DNA from 3 places in the Mesorhizobium sp. W016 genome. Region 3 is predicted to be linked to each of the others. Evidence: predicted binding sites of a transcription regulator. Region 3 holds the regulator's gene; each other region holds the start of a gene.
The links. Region 3 encodes PhoB, which activates phosphate uptake and scavenging genes when phosphate is short. Its sites were predicted from a motif close to TGTCATNNANCTGTCAT; they were not measured.
Positions count from the first base shown of each region.

Region 1: a site for PhoB is predicted at 3,013-3,029, ahead of ACYG9V_RS05760 (DUF1045 domain-containing protein). Genes of this name have one in related genera too.
Region 2: a site for PhoB is predicted at 3,504-3,520, ahead of ugpB (sn-glycerol-3-phosphate ABC transporter substrate-binding protein UgpB). Genes of this name have one in related genera too.

Region 1 is NZ_JBTTIF010000002.1:1,074,330-1,080,449, forward strand. Features, by position in the region: gene iolD (3D-(3,5/4)-trihydroxycyclohexane-1,2-dione acylhydrolase (decyclizing)) at 1-607, shown strand, start outside; gene iolE (myo-inosose-2 dehydratase) at 749-1,666, shown strand; gene ACYG9V_RS05750 (DUF3329 domain-containing protein) at 1,676-1,924, shown strand; gene iolB (5-deoxy-glucuronate isomerase) at 2,104-2,916, shown strand; gene ACYG9V_RS05760 (DUF1045 domain-containing protein) at 3,068-3,775, shown strand; gene ACYG9V_RS05765 (alpha-D-ribose 1-methylphosphonate 5-triphosphate diphosphatase) at 3,811-4,965, shown strand; gene phnN (phosphonate metabolism protein/1,5-bisphosphokinase (PRPP-forming) PhnN) at 4,962-5,591, shown strand; gene ACYG9V_RS05775 (ABC transporter permease) at 5,594-6,120, opposite strand, start outside.
Region 2 is NZ_JBTTIF010000002.1:70,347-76,466, reverse strand. Features, by position in the region: gene tlpA (thiol:disulfide interchange protein TlpA) at 1-556, shown strand, start outside; gene ACYG9V_RS00665 (bifunctional diguanylate cyclase/phosphodiesterase) at 656-3,103, opposite strand; gene ACYG9V_RS00660 (hypothetical protein) at 3,251-3,397, opposite strand; gene ugpB (sn-glycerol-3-phosphate ABC transporter substrate-binding protein UgpB) at 3,583-4,893, shown strand; gene ugpA (sn-glycerol-3-phosphate ABC transporter permease UgpA) at 4,965-5,849, shown strand; gene ugpE (sn-glycerol-3-phosphate ABC transporter permease UgpE) at 5,859-6,120, shown strand, end outside.
Region 3 is NZ_JBTTIF010000002.1:189,719-195,838, forward strand. Features, by position in the region: gene ACYG9V_RS01255 (sugar ABC transporter permease) at 1-1,140, opposite strand, end outside; gene xylF (D-xylose ABC transporter substrate-binding protein) at 1,285-2,325, opposite strand; gene ACYG9V_RS01265 (ROK family protein) at 2,591-3,826, shown strand; gene phoB (phosphate regulon transcriptional regulator PhoB) at 3,857-4,546, opposite strand; gene phoU (phosphate signaling complex protein PhoU) at 4,563-5,267, opposite strand; gene pstB (phosphate ABC transporter ATP-binding protein PstB) at 5,309-6,120, opposite strand, start outside.

The DNA.
Region 1 (6,120 bases), 880 kb from region 3:
TGCGTCGGGCGGCCTGCCGGGCGAGCTGCACAAGCTCTGGCAGGCAGGCGCGCCCGGCTCGTACCATGGCGAATATGGTTTCTCGACCATGGGTTACGAGATTGCCGGCGGGCTCGGCGCCAAGATGGCCAAGCCCGATCAGGAGATAGTCGTCATGGTCGGCGACGGATCCTACCTGATGATGAATTCGGAGATCGCCACCTCGGTGATGCTCGGATTGAAGCTGATCATCGTGGTGCTCGACAACAGGGGTTATGGCTGCATCAACCGGCTGCAGATGGCCACCGGCGGCGCCAACTTCAACAACCTCCTGAAGGACGCGCGCCACGAGATCTTGCCCGACATCGACTTCGCCGCGCATGCGGCCAGCATGGGCGCTATTGCCGAGAAGGTGCCGTCGATCACCGGCCTGGAGACCGCGCTGCAAAAGTCGAAAACCAACGACCGCACCACCGTGCTGGTCATCGACACCGACCCGCTGATTTCCACTGATGCCGGCGGCCATTGGTGGGATGTCGCGGTGCCGGAAGTCTCCGCACGGCCGCAGGTCAACGCAGCCCGCAAGGCCTATGACGAAAAGCGGCAGATGCAGACAATCGGCGATTGATGTACATGCACCCGCCCCCTACCTCCCCTTGTGGAGGTCGGACCGAAGGTCCGGTGGGGGTCTGGCGCCGCACCCCACCCCGCTGCTTCGCAGCGACCCTCCCCACAAGGGGGAGGGTGAACAAGAAACCGGAGCTAAAACTTGAAAGCCAAACTGGGCATGTCCCCCATTGCGTGGTGGAACGACGATCTTGCCGAACTCAGCGACGACGTCTCGCTGGAAGAGTGCCTGCGCCAGTCGCGCTCGGCAGGTTTCACCGGCATGGAAATGGGCCGGCGTTTTCCAAACGACCCCGAAATCATGCTGCCGATCCTGAAGCAGGCCGACGTGACGCTGTGCGGCGGCTGGTTCTCCGGCACCCTGGTTGATGAGGACATGGGCAAGAACAAGGATCGCATCCAGCCGATGATCGACCTGTTCAAGGCGGTGAATGCGCCTTGCATCGTCTATGGCGAGGTCGGCCGCTCGATCCAGGGCGATCGCTCCAGGCCTCTCGCCACCAAGCCGAAATTGTCGAACGACGAGATGAGGGCCTATGCCAGGCGCCTCACCGAATTCGGCGAATGGTGCGCCGAGCAAGGCATGCCGCTGTCCTATCACCATCACATGGCGGCAGTGGTCGAGACTGAGCCGGAGCTCGATGCCTTCATGCGCCATTCCGGCGAAGGCATTCCGTTGCTGCTCGATGCAGGGCATCTCGCCTTTGCCGGCGGCGACGTGCTGCGCGCCATCGACAACCACCACAAGCGGATCAGCCATGTCCATGTGAAGGATGTGCGCATGGGCGTGATCGACGGGCTCGACCGCACAAAGCAGTCCTTTCTCGACGCCGTGGCGCTCGGTGCCTTCACGGTGCCTGGCGACGGTTCGCTCGATTTCGGCGCCATCGTGCAGCGCTTCGCCGACCATGGCTATGAAGGCTGGTTCGTCGTCGAGGCCGAGCAGGACCCGAAAAAGAACCCGCCGCTGAAGATGGCCCAAGTGGGTTACAAGGAGCTGATGCGGGTGATGACGGCGGCCGGCTACACGGTCGAGACGCAAGGCTTTCCCAATGCGTAAGCCGGTCCGATGAAGGATTACGAGCACCCGTTCTTCCGGCCGCTGTGGCGGCGCGTTGCCGTCGTCGCCGTCTGCGTGATCTGGGCCGGAATAGAATTCGCCTCCGGCACCCCATTCTGGGGCATCATTGCGCTCGGCTTTGCCGCCTACGCCGTCTGGCAGTTCTTCTACCTTTACAAGCCGGTGGAGGAGAGCAAGGCTGCGCCTGGTCGACCGAAGACCGGCGAAGCGAAGGCGGACGCCGAACCGAAGGAATGAAGCGGCCGTGGCTCGGAAGGGCTTGCGGGTCGGACACTCGACACCTGGCGTATCGCCTACGTCGGTGATTGGCCGGAACGTCCCTCGCTTCGTCATCCTAGGGTCTTCGCGACGGAGCTTCGCTCTAGGATGACGAAGTTGAGAGGCCGACCTCGAAGACTTGCGATAGGAGACAAAACATGTCGAAACTGCTCGTCAAAGCCGACAAGGGCCATGGCCGCGTCGCGCATGTCACGCCCAACAGCGCCGGATGGACCTATGTCGGCTTCGACCTGCACCGGCTGAAGCCGGGCGAGACCGCATCCGGCAAGACGCAGGATCGCGAAGTCTGCCTGGTGTTCGTCACCGGCAAGGGCACGGCAAGGGCCGGCGGCCGGGAACTCGGCCTGCTCGGCGAGCGCATGTCGCCCTTCGAGGGCAAGCCGTGGTCGGTCTATATCCCGGAGGGTTCGGACTGGTCGGTCACCGCCGACACCGATCTCGAACTCGCGGTCTGTTCGGCGCCGGGCCTGGGCGGCGGCTTGCCCGTTCGCGTCATCGCACCCGACGACCTCGGCCAGGAGACTCGGGGCAAAGGCACCAACACGCGCTACGTCACCAACATATTGCCCGAGGGCAAGCCCGCCGACTCGCTGCTGGTGGTCGAGGTCATCACGCCCGGCGGCCACACATCGAGCTACCCGCCGCACAAGCACGACCAGGACAATCTGCCTGCCGAATCCTATCTTGAGGAAACCTATTACCACCGCCTCAACCCGCCGCAGGGCTTTGCCTTCCAGCGGGTCTACACCGACGCCGACAAGTCGGGCGCCCGCGAACTGGACGAGGCGATGGCGATCGAGGACGGCGATGTCGTGCTGGTGCCCAAGGGCTATCATCCGTGCGCGGCCTGTCACGGCTACGACCTCTATTACCTTAACGTCATGGCCGGGCCGAAGCGGACGTGGAAGTTCCACAACGCGCCCGAGCACGAGTGGCTGATGAAGGCCTGATCGGCCTTCGCTTGCGGCGGAAGCTGTTGGTCCAGCAGCGAAAAATCGTCGGCTAAGGACCTGCGGGGTCGATTTGCCTTCGAAAACCCGCATAAGCTTCGTCAATCCGTCATGGAAATCACCTATGGCAGCGGGCTGACGAGGATTTTCGATGCGCTACGCCATCTATTTCACCCCGATGCAGGACGAGCCGCTGGCGCGGATCGCCGCCAACTGGCTGGGTCGCGACCCCTTTGGCGCCGCCACCAGGCCGGTCGAGGCGGTGGGCGAGCTGTCGGCGGCCGAAGTCGCCTTTCACACCGCATCGGCGCGGCGCTACGGTTTTCATGCGACGCTGAAAGCGCCCTTCCGGTTGGCCGCCAACGAAACTGAAAGCTCGTTGCGCGCGGCGCTGGACGCCTTTGCCGAAGCAACGCCGACGGTCACCATCCCGCGCCTGGTCGTCAGCCAGATCGATGGTTTCTTCGCTTTGCTGCCGGAAGGCCCGCTGCCGCCGCTCAACCGTTTCGCCGATGATGTCGTGCTTAGCTTCGACCGTTTTCGCGCGCCGCTCACCGAGGCCGAGATCGAGCGGCGCAGCCCGGATTCGCTGAAGCCGGCCGAGTTCCGCAATCTCTGCCAGTGGGGCTATCCCTATGTGTTTGAGACCTTTCGCTTCCACATGACACTGTCCGGCCGGGCCGGGCCGCAGGAAAGCCAACGTCTGCGCGCGGCAATTGACAGCCTGTTCGCCGATGTGCTGCAGCAGCCGGTGCTGGTGGATGCGCTGACGCTGTTCGTCGAAACCGAACCGGGCGCTCCGTTCATGGTGCTTTCGCATCATGCGCTCGGCCGCCGCGCTGCCCGAAAAACCGCCTGACCGCAATTCGTCCGAGTAACCAGGGACCGCCTGAAATGACCGCCGAAACTGTTCTCCACAACGCCCGCATCGTGCTTGCCGACGAGATCGTCGAAGGGTCGCTCGTGCTGCGCGACGGTTTTATCTCCGGCGTCGACGCCGGCACCGGCCACACCGGCGGGAGCATGGGCGGCGAGGACATGGGCGGCGACTACATCATTCCCGGCCTGGTCGAGCTGCACACTGACCATCTCGAAGGCCACTATGCGCCGCGCCCGAAAGTGCGCTGGAACCCGATCGCCGCCGTCCTTGCCCATGACGCGCAGGTGGCCACCGCCGGCATCACCACCGTGCTCGACGCTTTGCGTGTCGGCATGGACGAGGACGCGGATATTACCTCCGACGACATCCGCAAGCTCGCCGGCGCGATCGAGGACAGCGTCGCGAAAGACCGGTTGCGGGCCGACCATTTCCTGCACCTGCGCTGCGAGGTCTCGGCGCCGGATTGCTTGCGGGCTTTCGCCAATTTCGATGGCGACGAGCGGGTCAAGCTGGCCTCGCTGATGGACCATGCGCCGGGACAGCGTCAGTTCGTCAATCTCGAGACCTACGCCCATTACTATCAGCGCAAGCTGAAATTGACCGATCGCGACTTCCAATTGTTCTGCGAAAAGCGGATGTCGGAATCGGCGAAGAATTCGGGACCGAACCGGGTGGCGATATCAGCCGCCTGCAAAGAGCGGGGCATTGTGCTGGCGAGCCATGACGACGCCACATCGGGCCATGTCGACGAAGCGATCGAGCAGGGCGTGCGCGTCGCGGAATTCCCGACCACGCTGGAAGCCGCCAAGGCCTCGAAGGATGCCGGGCTCGGCGTACTGATGGGCGCGCCCAACGTCATGCGCGGCTCCTCGCATTCGGGCAATGTCTCGGCCCGCACGCTGGCCGGCGACGGCCTGCTCGACATATTGTCGTCCGACTATATCCCTTTCAGCCTGATCCAGTCGGCCTTCTTCCTCGGCGACGTCGTCGAGGGCATCTCCTTGCCGCAGGCGGTCGCGATGGTGTCGAAGAACCCGGCCGAGGCCATCGGCCTCAACGACCGCGGCGTCATCGAACAGGGCCGCCGCGCCGACCTCGTGCGGGTGCGCGTCGACGACCATGTGCCGGTCGTGCGCACCGTCTGGCGCCAAGGGCGGCGGGTCGCCTGATGGTCTCGGCGTCGATCGAGCGCGAACTGACCAGCGAGGCCTTTCCGGTCCGCAACGGCGTCTTCGTCGCCGTCGTCGGCCCGAGTGGCGCCGGCAAGGATACGGTAATCGGTTATGCCCGCACCTTGTTTGCCGACGAGACGAGGCTGGAGTTCGTCCGCCGCGTCATCACCAGGCCGAGCGATGCGGCAAGCGAGGATCACGACACGCTGGCTGACGCGGCCTTTGCCGAGGCCCAGGCCGACGGCGCTTTCGCCATTTCCTGGGAGGCGCACGGCCTGCGCTACGGCATTCCGGCCGATGTCGACTGGTCCATCGCCAATGGCCATGTCGCGGTGGCCAATGTCTCGCGCGCAGTCATCCCGGTGCTGCGGGAGCGCTATGCCAATCTGGCTGTCGTCGAGATCACCGCCTCGCCGGAAATCCTCGCCGAGCGTCTCGCCCAGCGCGGCCGCGAATCGCGCGGCGAAGTGCTGGCTCGGCTCGCCCGCAGCGCCAATATCGCTTTGTCCGGCTCCGGCGTCACCTCGATCGACAATGGCGGCCGGCGCGAAGCCGCCGGAGAACGCTTCGCCGAGGTGCTGCGCAAGGCGATGGCCTTCTCGGATATCTCCGGCGTGATGTAGCGCTACTCGGCCGCGACAGTCTTGCGGCTGGCATCGAGCATCAGCCGCCTTGCGCGGAACACGCCCCATTGCTGGTCGACCAGCACGCCGATCAGGATCACGCCGCCCATCACCGCGAAGTTGAGCGAGGACGGGATGCCGAGCAGATTGACCAGGTTCTGCAACTCCTGCAGCAGCACGGTGCCCAGGATGACGCCAACCAGCGAGCCTTCGCCGCCGCGCAGCGAGAAGCCGCCGAGCACGGCGGCGGCAATGGCGTAGAGTTCGTAGAACTGGCCGTGGCTGGCCGGCGAGATCGAGCGCGTGTACATGGCGAAATAGATCGCCGACAGCGCCGTCAGAACGCCGCAGATGACATAGGCGGCCATCACGACGCGGCCGGTGCGGATGCCCGAATATTTAGCCGCCTCTTCGTTCTTGCCGATGGCATAGAGGTAGCGTCCGAACACCGAGCGGTGCAGCACCACCCACATGACGATCGAAATGACGATCAGTGCTATGAAGCTGTTGGGCACGCCATAGCTGCGGC
Region 2 (6,120 bases), 120 kb from region 3:
TGCGGCCGGCGCGGGCAACAGCAAGGACGATGTCGCCTGCGCCGCCAAGAGCGACCGCGCCAAAAAGGTTGCCGCCGCGGCTACCGGCCAGGTTGCGGCATTGCTGCCCGCGGATCCGCCGCAATCGCTGAAAAGTCTCGCCTTCAACGGTCCCGACGGCAAGCCGATGACGATCGCCGATCATGCCGGCAAGACCGTGCTGCTCAATTTGTGGGCAACGTGGTGCGCGCCCTGCCGCGCCGAAATGCCGGCGCTCGACGCCTTGCAGAAGGAAAAGGGCAGCGATGCCTTCGAAGTGGTCGCGGTCAATGTCGATGCCGGCGACGATGTGAAGCCGAAGAAGTTCCTCGCCGATATCGGCATCGGGTCGCTCGGCTACTACCGCGATTCGACGCTGGCGCTGTTCAACGACGTCAAGACGCGTGGCTTGGCGCTAGGCCTCCCCGTCACCATGCTGATCGATGGCGAAGGCTGCCTGGTCGCGCATATGAACGGACCGGCCGAATGGTCGGGACCGGATGCCAAGCGCCTGGTCGAGGCCGCACTCGCCCCTTAGAGCGGTTCACCGTTTCGTCGAAACGGCTACCCGCGCTAACTTTTTTGTTTCGACGCAATTTCGGACGGAAAACCGTTTCACACTTTTCCTGAAATTGCTCTAGGCTGAGCGTAGGGCCGCCGCCGGCGGCAGCATCAAGATGCTGCCGCCGCATTGTTTGACGCTGGCGTCGTCTTGTGCCGCCGGCGCCGCGACGCCGGTCAGTTCGCTGAACGCCTCGATCGGGCTCGGCCGGCCTAGATAGTAGCCCTGGCCGATCTCGCAGGCCTCGGCGCCGAGGAATTTCAGCTCGCCCAGCGTCTCGACGCCCTCGGCCAGAACCGGCAGGCCGAGACCGCGGCCAAGCCCCAGAACGGCGCGCACGATGGCTGCCACCTGGCCGTTGCTGTCGACTGATTTGATGAATGAGCCGTCGATCTTGATCTTGTCGAAGGGGAAGGCGCGGAGATTGGACAGCGAGGAGTAGCCGGTGCCGAAATCGTCCATCGCCACACGCACGCCAAGCGCCTTCACCTGGCGCAAGGTCGCCAGCGCGCGCGGCATGTCCTTGACCAGCGCCGTTTCGGTGATCTCGAGTTCGAGCCTGCCGGGCGTCAGGCCGGAGCCGAGCAGGACTTCATGCACCTTGCGGCTGAAATTCGGATTGTGGAGCTGCACCGCCGAGACATTGACCGCGACCGTGAGAGGGTTCTTCCAGCGCGCTGCCTCGGCGCAGGCCGTCGCCAGCACCCATTCGCCGATCTGGATGATGACGCCGCTGTCTTCGGCCACCGGGATGAAGGTCGCCGGCGACACGTCGCCGCGCTGCGGATGGCGCCAGCGGATCAGCGCTTCGAACCCGACCATCCGCCCGCTGCTGATCTCCTTTTGTGGCTGGTAGACGAGGCGAAACTCATCGCGCGCCATGGCCTGGCGCAGTTCGTGCTCCATCACGCGCCGGTCTCGCGCCTCGGCGCCCATCGAGGCCTCGAAGTAACGGTAGGTGTCCTTGCCCTCGGCCTTGGCGCGGTAGAGCGCGGTGTCGGCGTGGCTGACCAGGAGTGTCGGCTCATCGGCGTCGAGCGGATAAAGTGCAATGCCGATGCTGGCCGACACCAGCCCGCCACCGACCGACAGCCGGTTTTCCTCGCGCATGGCCGCCAGCACCGCCTCGGCGATGCGGCCGGCCGCCTGCGGATCGGGAAGGTTCGGAGCGATGATGGCGAACTCGTCGCCGCCGAGTCGCGCCAGCATCTGTCCGTGGCGGAGCACGGCGGAGGCGCATAGCGCCACCTTCTGCAGCATGGCATCGCCGGCGCCATGCCCGAACAGGTCGTTCACTTCCTTGAAGCGGTCGAGGTCGAGCAGCAGCAGCGCAAGATGTCCACCCTTGCCGCCGCGGTCCATTGCGGCAATTTCGGCCTCGAGCCGGCCGGAGAAACTGCGGCGGTTGGGGAGCCCGGTCAGCGGGTCGAAATGGGCGAGGCGCAGGATCTCCTGCTCGGCCTTCCTGCGTTCGCGGATGTCGCGCACGGCGACAACGCTGTGCCGCTTGCCGCAATAGTCGATGCTCCTTGCGATAAGTTCGACGGGGATGGTGGCGCCGTCATGGGCTCTGAGTTCGGCTTCCTGTGCCTGTCCGCTGCAGTCGGACATGCCGGCCGCGGTGCGTTCGCCGAAGAGGTCGCCAAGCAGCATCGCGTTCAGCACTTCCGGCGCAATGCCGGTTAGCGCGGCGATGCTGTCATTGGCGCTGACGATGCGGGCGCCGTCGCATACGATCAGGCCCTCGACGGCGGCGTTGGCGAGGCCGTGCATGCGCTCGGCCTCGATCTTGTGACGACGGAAGCGCAGGTCGATCCACAATGCTGCGGCTGAAAGCACCAGGATAGCCATGCTGACTGCAGCGGCGGCGAAGGCCTGCGACATCGGTTCGACCGTGAACTGCGATATCTCGATGGAGGAGTCCGGGAAGATCGACACCGCGCCCATCGCGATGAAGTGCAGGCTGCAGATCGCCAGCGTCAACAGGATGGCGGCGGCGATTGTGGCCTGCATGGACGGCCGTCGCAACACGACCAGCAGCGCCAGCGCGGCGAGGGTGACGCCTGTCAGCACCGAGACGCCGACCAGCAGCGGGTTCCAGACGATGCGCCCTTCGACCTCGAAGGCGGCCATGCCGATATAGTGCATGGCGGCGATACCGGCGCCGAGGACCGCGCCGCCGACCAGAGGGTAGTCGATGCCCCGGCGCAAGGTGGCGATCCACATGCCCGCGGCGGTCAGGGCGACGGAACCGGCGAGCGAAAGCGCCGACATTTCCGTATTGTAGGCGTTGGGGATTCCGGGAGAAAATGCAAGCATTGCGATGAAATGCGTCGCCCAGATACCGAAGCCGGTGGAAGTGGCTGCTATCATCAGCCAGGTATAGCGGTTGCGCTCGCTCGAGCGGTCGACATGGCGAAGCAGGTTGACCGCCGAGAAGGAAGAAATACCGCAAATGAGCGCTGCCAGTGCGACCAGTCTCAGATCGTGCTCATGCACGATACAATTATAGACCGTCAGCATCTCGCCCCACCTGCTCTCCCACAGCAATCAAGCCGTCCACTTGATTAGTATGCCACGCTTGACGAAGAATCGGTTATGGGAACTACAACTACAGCGGGTTTTTCGGGTTGTATGTTGCGGCGATCCTGTCTCATTCCAGACGCACGGTTACAGCAGCGCCTGGCGCGATGCCGCTCGGCCGATCTCGATCTGGCCGAGCGCCGGTTTGGCGGCCGCACGGTGCAGGTGCGTGGCGCTGTCACGCGGGCCCTTCACGCATCGCTGGGCGGTCGGCGATCCTTGCAGGCCCACCATGCCCCATTCTATCGCTGAGCCGGCTTGGCATTTCTCTCTGTCCTCGTTGCAAGGCGAGGGGGCGCGAAGTTAGCCGGGTATGAAATTCACGAAACAGCAACAAATCCGTTGTCCGATTGTCATCAGCGACACATATTGCGTTCGCGGGAGCGCCCCTTTCGCCAATGACAAACGGGAGATGAAACATGAAGTTGTTCGGCTTTGCGGCCGGTGTTGCCGCCACCTTGACCCTGCTTTCCACCACCTCCGCCTTCGCCGCCACCCAGATCAGTTGGTGGCATGCCATGACCGGCGCGAATGCCGAGGTGGTCGACAAGATCGCCAAGGATTTCAATGCCAGCCAGAGCGACTATGAAATTCTCCCTGTTTTCAAGGGCACCTATCCCGAAACGCTGAATGCCGGCATCGCTGCCTTTCGTGCGGGGCAAGCGCCCGACATCATCCAGGTGTTCGACGTGGGTACCGGCGTCATGATGGCAGCCGAAGGTGCGATCAAACCGGTGGCCGATGTGCTGACCAGCGCCGGCGTGACCTTCGACAAGAGCCAGTATTTGCCCGGCATCGTCGGTTACTATTCGAAGCCGGACGGGACCATGCTGTCCTTCCCCTATAATTCCTCGTCGCCCATCCTCTACTACAACAAGGATATCTTCCAGAAGGCCGGGCTTGATGTGAACAATCCGCCAAAGACCTGGAACGAGGTGTGGGAAGCCGCCAAGAAGATCAAGGCGAGCGGCGCCGCTTCCTGCGGCTATACCTCGACCTGGTTGACCTGGATCCACCTTGAGGCCTTCGCTGCCTGGAATGACGTTTCCTATGGCACCAACCAGAACGGACTTGCCGGAACCGACGTCGAGCTCAAGATCAATGCGCCGATCTTCGTCAATCATTTCCAGGCGCTCGCCGACCTGGCCAAGGACGGCACCTTCAAATATGGCGGCCGTACATCCGAAGCCAAGCAGATCTTTCTTGCCGGAGAATGCGGCATCTTCACCGAATCGTCGGGGGGTCTCGGTGACATCGTCAAGTCGGGCATGAACTACGGCATCGGCCAGCTTCCCTATGATAGTGACGCCAAGGGCGCGCCCCAGAACACCACGCCGGGCGGCGCCAGCCTGTGGGTGTTCGGCAACAAATCGGACGAGGAATACAAGGGCGTCGCGGCGTTCTTCTCCTACCTGTCCAAGACCGAAGTGCAGGAGTATCTGCACCAGAAGTCGGGTTATCTGCCGGTGACGCTCGCTGCCTATGAGGCGACCAAGAAGTCCGGCTTCTATGACAAGAATCCGGGCCGTGAGACGCCGATCCTGCAGATGCTGGGCAAGGCGCCGACCGAGAACTCGAAGGGCGTGCGCCTCGTCAACCTGCCGCAGGTGCGCGACATCGAGAACGAGGAGTTCGAGAAGATGCTGGCCGGCCAGCAGACTGCGCAGCAGGCGCTCGACAACGCGGTCGCACGCGGCAACAAGGCGATTCAGGAAGCGATCGGAAATTGAAGCGATTTGTCAGTTGAACCTCGTCCACGCGGACCCGCGTGGACGACTTCCTGAACAGCGAGGGAACCACACTGTCTCCACGCGTCGTCTTTCCCAACAAGACCCTGCCTTACCTGCTGGTGGCGCCGCAACTCGCCATTACGCTGATCTTTTTCTACTGGCCGACGGGGCAGGCGCTCTACCAGTCGATGCTTAGGGAAGACCCGTTCGGGCTGAAGAGCAAGTTCGTCGGGCTCGCCAATTTTCGCAAGGTGCTGGCCGACCCGGCCTACCTCAACTCGATCAAAGTTACGCTGGTGTTCTCTCTGGCGACCGCGATGGTCGCCATGGGTGTGGCCCTGTTGCTTGCCGTCATGGCCGAGAGGGTGGTGCGCGGCAAAGGCCTTTATCGCACGCTGCTGATCTGGCCGTATGCGGTGGCGCCGGCGATTGCCGGCATGTTGTGGCTGTTTCTGTTCAACCCCTCGATCGGTTCGCTGGCCTACGCCTTGAGAGGTCTCGGCATCGCCTGGGATCCCTTGCTTAACGGAAACCAAGCCATGATCCTGCTGGTGTCTGCGGCTGCCTGGAAGCAGATCAGCTACAATTTCCTGTTCTTCGTCGCCGGGCTGCAGGCGGTGCCGAAGACGTTGATAGAGGCGGCGGCCATGGACGGCGCCGGGGAGACGAAGCGCTTCTGGACCATCGTCTTCCCGCTGCTCGCACCGACGACCTTCTTCCTGCTGGTCGTCAACACTGTCTATGCGCTGTTCGACACTTTCGGTATCGTTCATGCCGTCACCGGCGGCGGGCCAGGCAAGGCCACCGAGACGCTGGTCTACAAGGTCTACAATGACGGTTTCGTCAATTTGATCCTCGGCGATTCGGCCGCGCAGTCGGTCATCCTGATGGTCATCGTCATCTCACTCACGGCCATCCAGTTCCGCTATGTGGAACGCAAAGTCCACTACGGTTGAGCGCGAGCGATGATTGGTCAGTCCCCGCTTCGCGCCCTCATCGCCCACGCCGTGCTCATCCTGGGCATCCTGATCGTCGCTTTCCCGATCTACTACACCTTCGTTGCCTCCACGCAGACGCTGCAGACCATCCTCAAGCCGCCATTGCCTCTTTTGCCCGGCGACCAGGTCTGGAACAATTACAGCGAGGCGCTGTTCGGCGGTGTCGGCCGCATCGGCGGCGTCAGTGTCGGCCGATTGCTGCTCAACACCACGATCATGGCGCTCGGCA
Region 3 (6,120 bases):
CGTGCCGCCGATGACAGCGGCCGCGATCACCAAAAGCTCGTCCAGTGTGCCCAGCGCATTGGTTGACGCATTGAGACGGGCCGACGAGATCGCCGCGCTGATTGCAGCCAGCACACCCATGATCATGAACACCTTCATGGTCACCCAGCGCGTGTTGATGCCGGCGAGTTCCGCTGCCTCCGGATTGCCCCCGATGGCGAAGACATAGCGGCCGAAACGCGTGCGCTTGGTGATGAACGTCATGATGATGCCGACAATCACCGCCATCAGCACCGGTATGGCGATGCCATGCGCGATGAACAGCCCGCCTTCGGGAACGGTGATGCCGTTCTGCTGTGCGTACTGGCGCACGATGCCGACCGGCCATGGATAGGAATTGGCGATCCACACGGCGCCGAGGATGGCCGCGCAAGCGACCACGCCAAGCAAGGTCTCGGCCCAGACGGGGCGCAGTGGAAAGCTGAAGCGCTTGCGCTGCGAGCGACCGTTGAGCAGCGCGAAGGCGACCGCCGCGCAGGCGACGATGCCGACGATCCAGCTGGCAGCGGCGCCAATCGAGCCGCGTGGTCCGCCGCCCATCAGCTGGAAGGTGGCGTCGAGTGGCGCGACCGTGCGCCCGCTGGTGATGAGCCATGCCATGCCGCGCCAGACCAGCAGGCCACCAAGCGTCACGATGAAGGCCGGAACCTGCATATAGGCGATGATGAAGCCCTGGAACGCGCCGATCAGCAGACCAAGCACCACGCCGGCGGCAAGCGCGACGATCCAGAGCCAGGGGTTTCCAAGCTGGAAGCCGATGACGCGAATCAGGAATTCGGCCTGTGCCACGCCCATGATCATGCCGATCACGCCTTCGACGGAGCCCACCGAAAGGTCGATGTTGCGCATGACGATGACCAGTACCATGCCGGTCGCCATGATCGCGACCGAGGACGTCTGCACCGACAGGTTCCAAAGATTGCGCGGCGTCAGGAAAAGCCCACCCGACAGGATATGTATGCCGACCCAGATGACCAGCAGCGCGCCGACCATGCCGAGCATGCGCGTGTCGAGCTCGGTCGCTTTCAGGAACCGGGCGACCGCGCCGAGTTCAGACGCTCGTGCCGTATCGGCCTGCGGATTTGAGGTCGTGTCGGTCATGATGTCCTCCAGCGGCTTGCCGTCTGGCGCGGATGCCGGACCACAGCCTAGAAGTTTGCCGCCGATGGCGGAAACACACAATTCTCGTAGAGAAAACGCCGCGGCTTGACAGCCGCGGCGCCTCATTTCTTCAAGTCGTCGAGATCAGTTGCAAGCCGCGACGCTGCCGGCGGCGACGCCCGTGCAGACTTCGTCCTTCTTGATCCAGCCGGCGTCGATGACGACGTTGAGGTTGTCCTTGGTGATCGCGACGGGGGTCAGGAACAGCGACTTGACGGTGTTGCCGCCAGGCGTGGTGAAGTCCTTGGCGCCGGCAATGTCGCCCGTCTTCTTGCCATCGGCAAGCTGCGAGGCGATCTCGGCGGCGTTCTTGCCGAGTTCGCGCGCGTCCTTCCACACCGACACCGTCTGCGTGCCGAGCGCGATGCGGTTCAGAGCGGCATGGTCGCCGTCCTGGCCCGAGACCGGAACCGTTCCGGCAAGGCCCTGCGCCGTCAGCGCGGCGACAACGCCGCCGGCGGTGCCGTCATTGGCCGCAACCACGGCATCGACCTTGTTGTCATTGGCGGTCAGGAACTGTTCCATGTTCTTTTGCGCGTTGGCCGGCAGCCAGCCATCGGTATAGGCCTCGCCGACATTCTTGATCTTGCCCGAGTCGATGGCTTCCTTGAGCACTTCCATCGAGCCCGAGAACAGGAAATCGGCATTCGGATCCGAGCCAGAGCCCTTGATGAAGACATAGTTGCCTTCGGGCTTCGCCTTGAACACTTCGCGGGCCTGCATGCGGCCGACTTCCTTGTTGTCGAAGGTCAGGTAGAAGACGTCCTTGTTCTCGATCAGGCGGTCATAGCCGACGACCGGAATGCCTTCGTCCAGCGCCTTCTGCACCGCCGGGCCGATGGCCGAGGCGTCCTGCGCCAGGATGATCAGCGAGTTGGCGCCCTGCGAGATCAGGCTTTCGACGTCGGTCAGCTGCTTGCCGGGATTGGACTGCGCGTCGGCGGAAATGTACTTGTCGCCGGCAGCCTCTATCGCCGTTTTCATCGCCGCCTCGTCGGTCTTCCAGCGCTCTTCCTGGAAGTTCGACCACGACACGCCGATGACCTTGTCCTTCGCCTGCGCGACCGACATCAGCGCCAGCGACATGGCGACACCCGCCAGCATGGCGGCTGCAAATCTGTTCATCATAATCCTCCCTGCGCCGCGTGCGGCGCGACAAAACTGGCCCGAGGGCCGGCACACAGAGGCGCTATTTTTTCGAGCCTCGAAAAAATACTGGTTCAATGATAACGCGCTGTCAACATCGATTCTGATGGATTCTGATGGCCGTGCCGAATTTTTTCGAGGTCCGCAATAAACAATGACAGGGCTGCCGGCGTCTGCCAATATTTGGCTGGTGCCGTCGAACGCCGTCACTATCATGAGGCGCGAGGAGGCCGGGAGGAAACAAATGTCGGTTGGAATCCGCCACGACGATCTGCGCCGTCGCAACCGTGCGATGGTGATTTCAGCCGTGCGCCGGGCCGGCCAGCCGTCGCGGACCGAGATTGCGGCGACCACCGGCCTCAGCCACTCGACCATATCGGCAATCTCGTCTGATCTGATTCAAGAAGGCATCCTGATTGAAGGCAAACCTGGCGAGACCGGCGCACTGAAACGCGGCCGGCCGCAGGTGGGCCTTGGTCTCAACCCGGAAGCGGCGGCGGTGATGACCGTCGTGCTGTCGCTCAATTTCCTGTCCGTCACCGTCATCGACTATGCCGGCCACGTCGTCGCCGAGGAACAGCGCCGGCTGGACACGCTGACCAAGCCGCGCGACGAGCTGATTGGCGAATGCGTAGCAATCGTCCGGCGGCGGCTTGAGGATCCCGACCTCGATGTCCAGAGCATCGCCCGCATTGCCATGGGCATCCAGGGCATCACCGATTCGCAGGCGCGCGCCATGCTGTGGTCGCCGATCACGCCACTGACCGACATTGCCTTCGCCGACATGTTGGAAGCGGAATTCGGCATTCCTGCCACCATGGAGAACGATTGCAACATGATGGCGGTGGCGCTGCAATGGCGCCAGCCCGAGCGCTACCGCGACAATTTTATCGCCATCCTCTTATCGCACGGCATCGGCATGGGCCTGGTGCTGAAAGGCGAACTGTTCACCGGCACCCATTCCTCGGGCGGCGAGTTCGGCCACATGATCCACCGTCCGGGCGGCGCGCTCTGCCGCTGCGGGCGGCGCGGCTGCGTGGAAGCCTATGCCGGAAACTACGCCATCTGGCGGAGCGCCAAAATGATGGGCGAGGATGCCGAGCCGGTCGATATCGGCGACGCTGATATGCGCGCACTCGCCGCGCGCGCCCGCGAAACCGACGGCCCGGAGCGCGAAGCCTATCGCAAGGCCGGCGAGGCGCTCGGCTTCGGCCTCGGCAGCCTGTTTGCGCTGATCGATCCGGCACCCGTCGCCATGGTAGGCGTCAGCGCCGCCGCCTTCGACTTGATCGAACCGGCATTGCGCGAAGCGATCGCCCAGACCGCCGGCGGCCAGCACTCGAAATCGATCTCCTTCGACACCGAGCCCAACGAGCTGCCGCTGATCCGCGAAGGCTGTGCCATGCGCGCGCTCGGCTTCGTCGACCAGGAGATTTTCGCGCCGGGCATTCAGGCGAAATCCGGCAAGCATGTCGCCTGAATGGCCGGCAACGGCGCGACGCGCAGCATCCTAGTCTTCCCTGATAGCGTAGCCGGCGCCGCGAATGGTACGGATGACATCCGGCATGCGGCCGTTGTTGACCGCTTTGCGTAAGCGCCCGACATGCACGTCGACGGTTCGCTCGTCTATATAGATCGTCTCGCCCCAGACATTGTCGAGCAGTTGGCTGCGCGAGAACACGCGGCCGGGATGGCGCATCATGAATTCGAGCAGCCGGAACTCGGTCGGTCCGAGCCTGATCTCGCTCTTCTTGCGGTAGACCCGGTGCGATTCTCGATCGAGCACGATGTCGCCGACCTTGAGCACGCTCGACAGCACTTCCGGCTTGGCGCGGCGCAGCAGCGCTTTCACGCGCGCCATGAACTCCGGCGTCGAGAATGGCTTGACCAGATAGTCGTCGGCACCGGTGGACAGGCCGCGCACGCGATCGCTTTCCTCACCGCGCGCGGTCAGCATGATGATCGGCAGCCGCTCGGTTTCGGGCCGCACTCTAAGCCGCCGGCAGAGCTCGATGCCGGAAACAGCCGGCACCATCCAGTCGAGCACCAGGAGATCGGGCACGTTTTCCTGCAGGCGGATCTCGGCCTCGTCGCCGCGTGTCACCACCTCGACCTGATAGCCTTCGGATTCGAGGTTGTAGCGGAGGAGCACGCCTAGTGGCTCCTCGTCCTCCACGACCATGATGCGTGGCGCGATCATAGGCAGTTCACCCTCATCAGGCCGGCGTGGCCATGGCCGTCTCGTCCTGCTTCGGACGATTGGCGGGCAATTGCTGGCCGGTCAGCACATAATACGCATTTTCGGCGATGTTGGTGACATGATCGCCGATGCGCTCAAGATTCTTGGCGCAGAACAAGAGATGCGTGCAGGCGGTGATGTTGCGAGGGTCTTCCATCATGTAGGTCAAGAGCTCACGAAACACGGACGTGTATTTGACGTCGATGCGCTCGTCGTCATTCCTGAGTTTTGCAAGCGCTGCCGCATCGGTGGCGGCATATTCCTCGACGACGCCTTGCACCTGGATCAGCACCAGTTGCGCCATGGCGTCGATGGAGTGCGAGAGGTCGCGCGGCGTGACGCTCAAGCCCACGGTGCCGACGCGTTTGGCGATGTTCTTGGCGAGGTCGCCGATGCGCTCGAGGTCGCCCGCCATGCGGATCGAGCCGACCACGGCGCGCAGATCGTTGGCCATCGGCTGGCGCTTGGCGATCAGCGTGATGGCGCGGTCGTCCAGTTCGCGCTGGCGCGCATCCATGATGGCGTCGTCGGACACGACACGCTGTGCCAGCGCATTGTCCGAATTGAGCAGCGCCCTGGTCGAGCCGCTGACCATCGAGCCTGCCAGATCGCCCATGTCGCGGATCAGCTTGCTGATCTGCCCGAGCTCTTCATCGAAGGAGGCGACGGTATGTTCACCCATGATCTTGGTCCTCGTGCCTGAAAATTCACCCGCCGGACGGCTCAGCCGAAGCGGCCGGTAATGTAGTCCTGGGTGCGCTTGTCGTCGGGGTTGGTGAACATCTTGTCGGTGGCGCCCTCCTCGACGAGATAGCCGAGATGGAACATCGCCGTGCGCTGCGACACGCGCGCCGCCTGCTGCATCGAGTGGGTGACGATGACGATCGTGTAGTTCTGGCGCAGTTCGTCGATCAGCTCCTCGACACGGGCGGTGGCGATCGGATCGAGCGCCGAGCAGGGCTCGTCCATCAGGATCACCTCCGGCGACACGGCGATGGCGCGCGCGATGCACAGGCGCTGCTGCTGGCCGCCGGACAGGCCGGTGCCGGGCTCCTGCAGGCGGTCCTTGACCTCGTTCCAGATCGCCGCCTTCTTCAGGCTCTGCTCGACGATCTGGTCCATGTCGGACTTGCGCTTGGCCAGCCCATGGATGCGCGGGCCGTAGGCGACGTTCTCGTAGATCGACTTCGGGAACGGGTTGGGTTTCTGGAACACCATGCCGACGCGGGCGCGCAGTTCGACGACATCGATGTTCTTGTCGTAGATGTCGTCTTCATCGAGCGTGATCTTGCCGGTCACCCGCGCCGAATCGATGGTGTCGTTCATGCGGTTGAGGCAGCGCAGGAAGGTCGACTTGCCGCAGCCGGACGGGCCGATCAGCGCCGTCACCTGGTTCTGACGCACGTCGAGATTGACGTCGAACAACGCCTGCTTCTCGCCGTAGAAGACGCCGACCTTGTCGCCGCGCATCTTGATGACTTCGTTCGACTTGGCGTTCATTTTGTCGCCCACTGCATTCTCAAGGGACTGTTCGG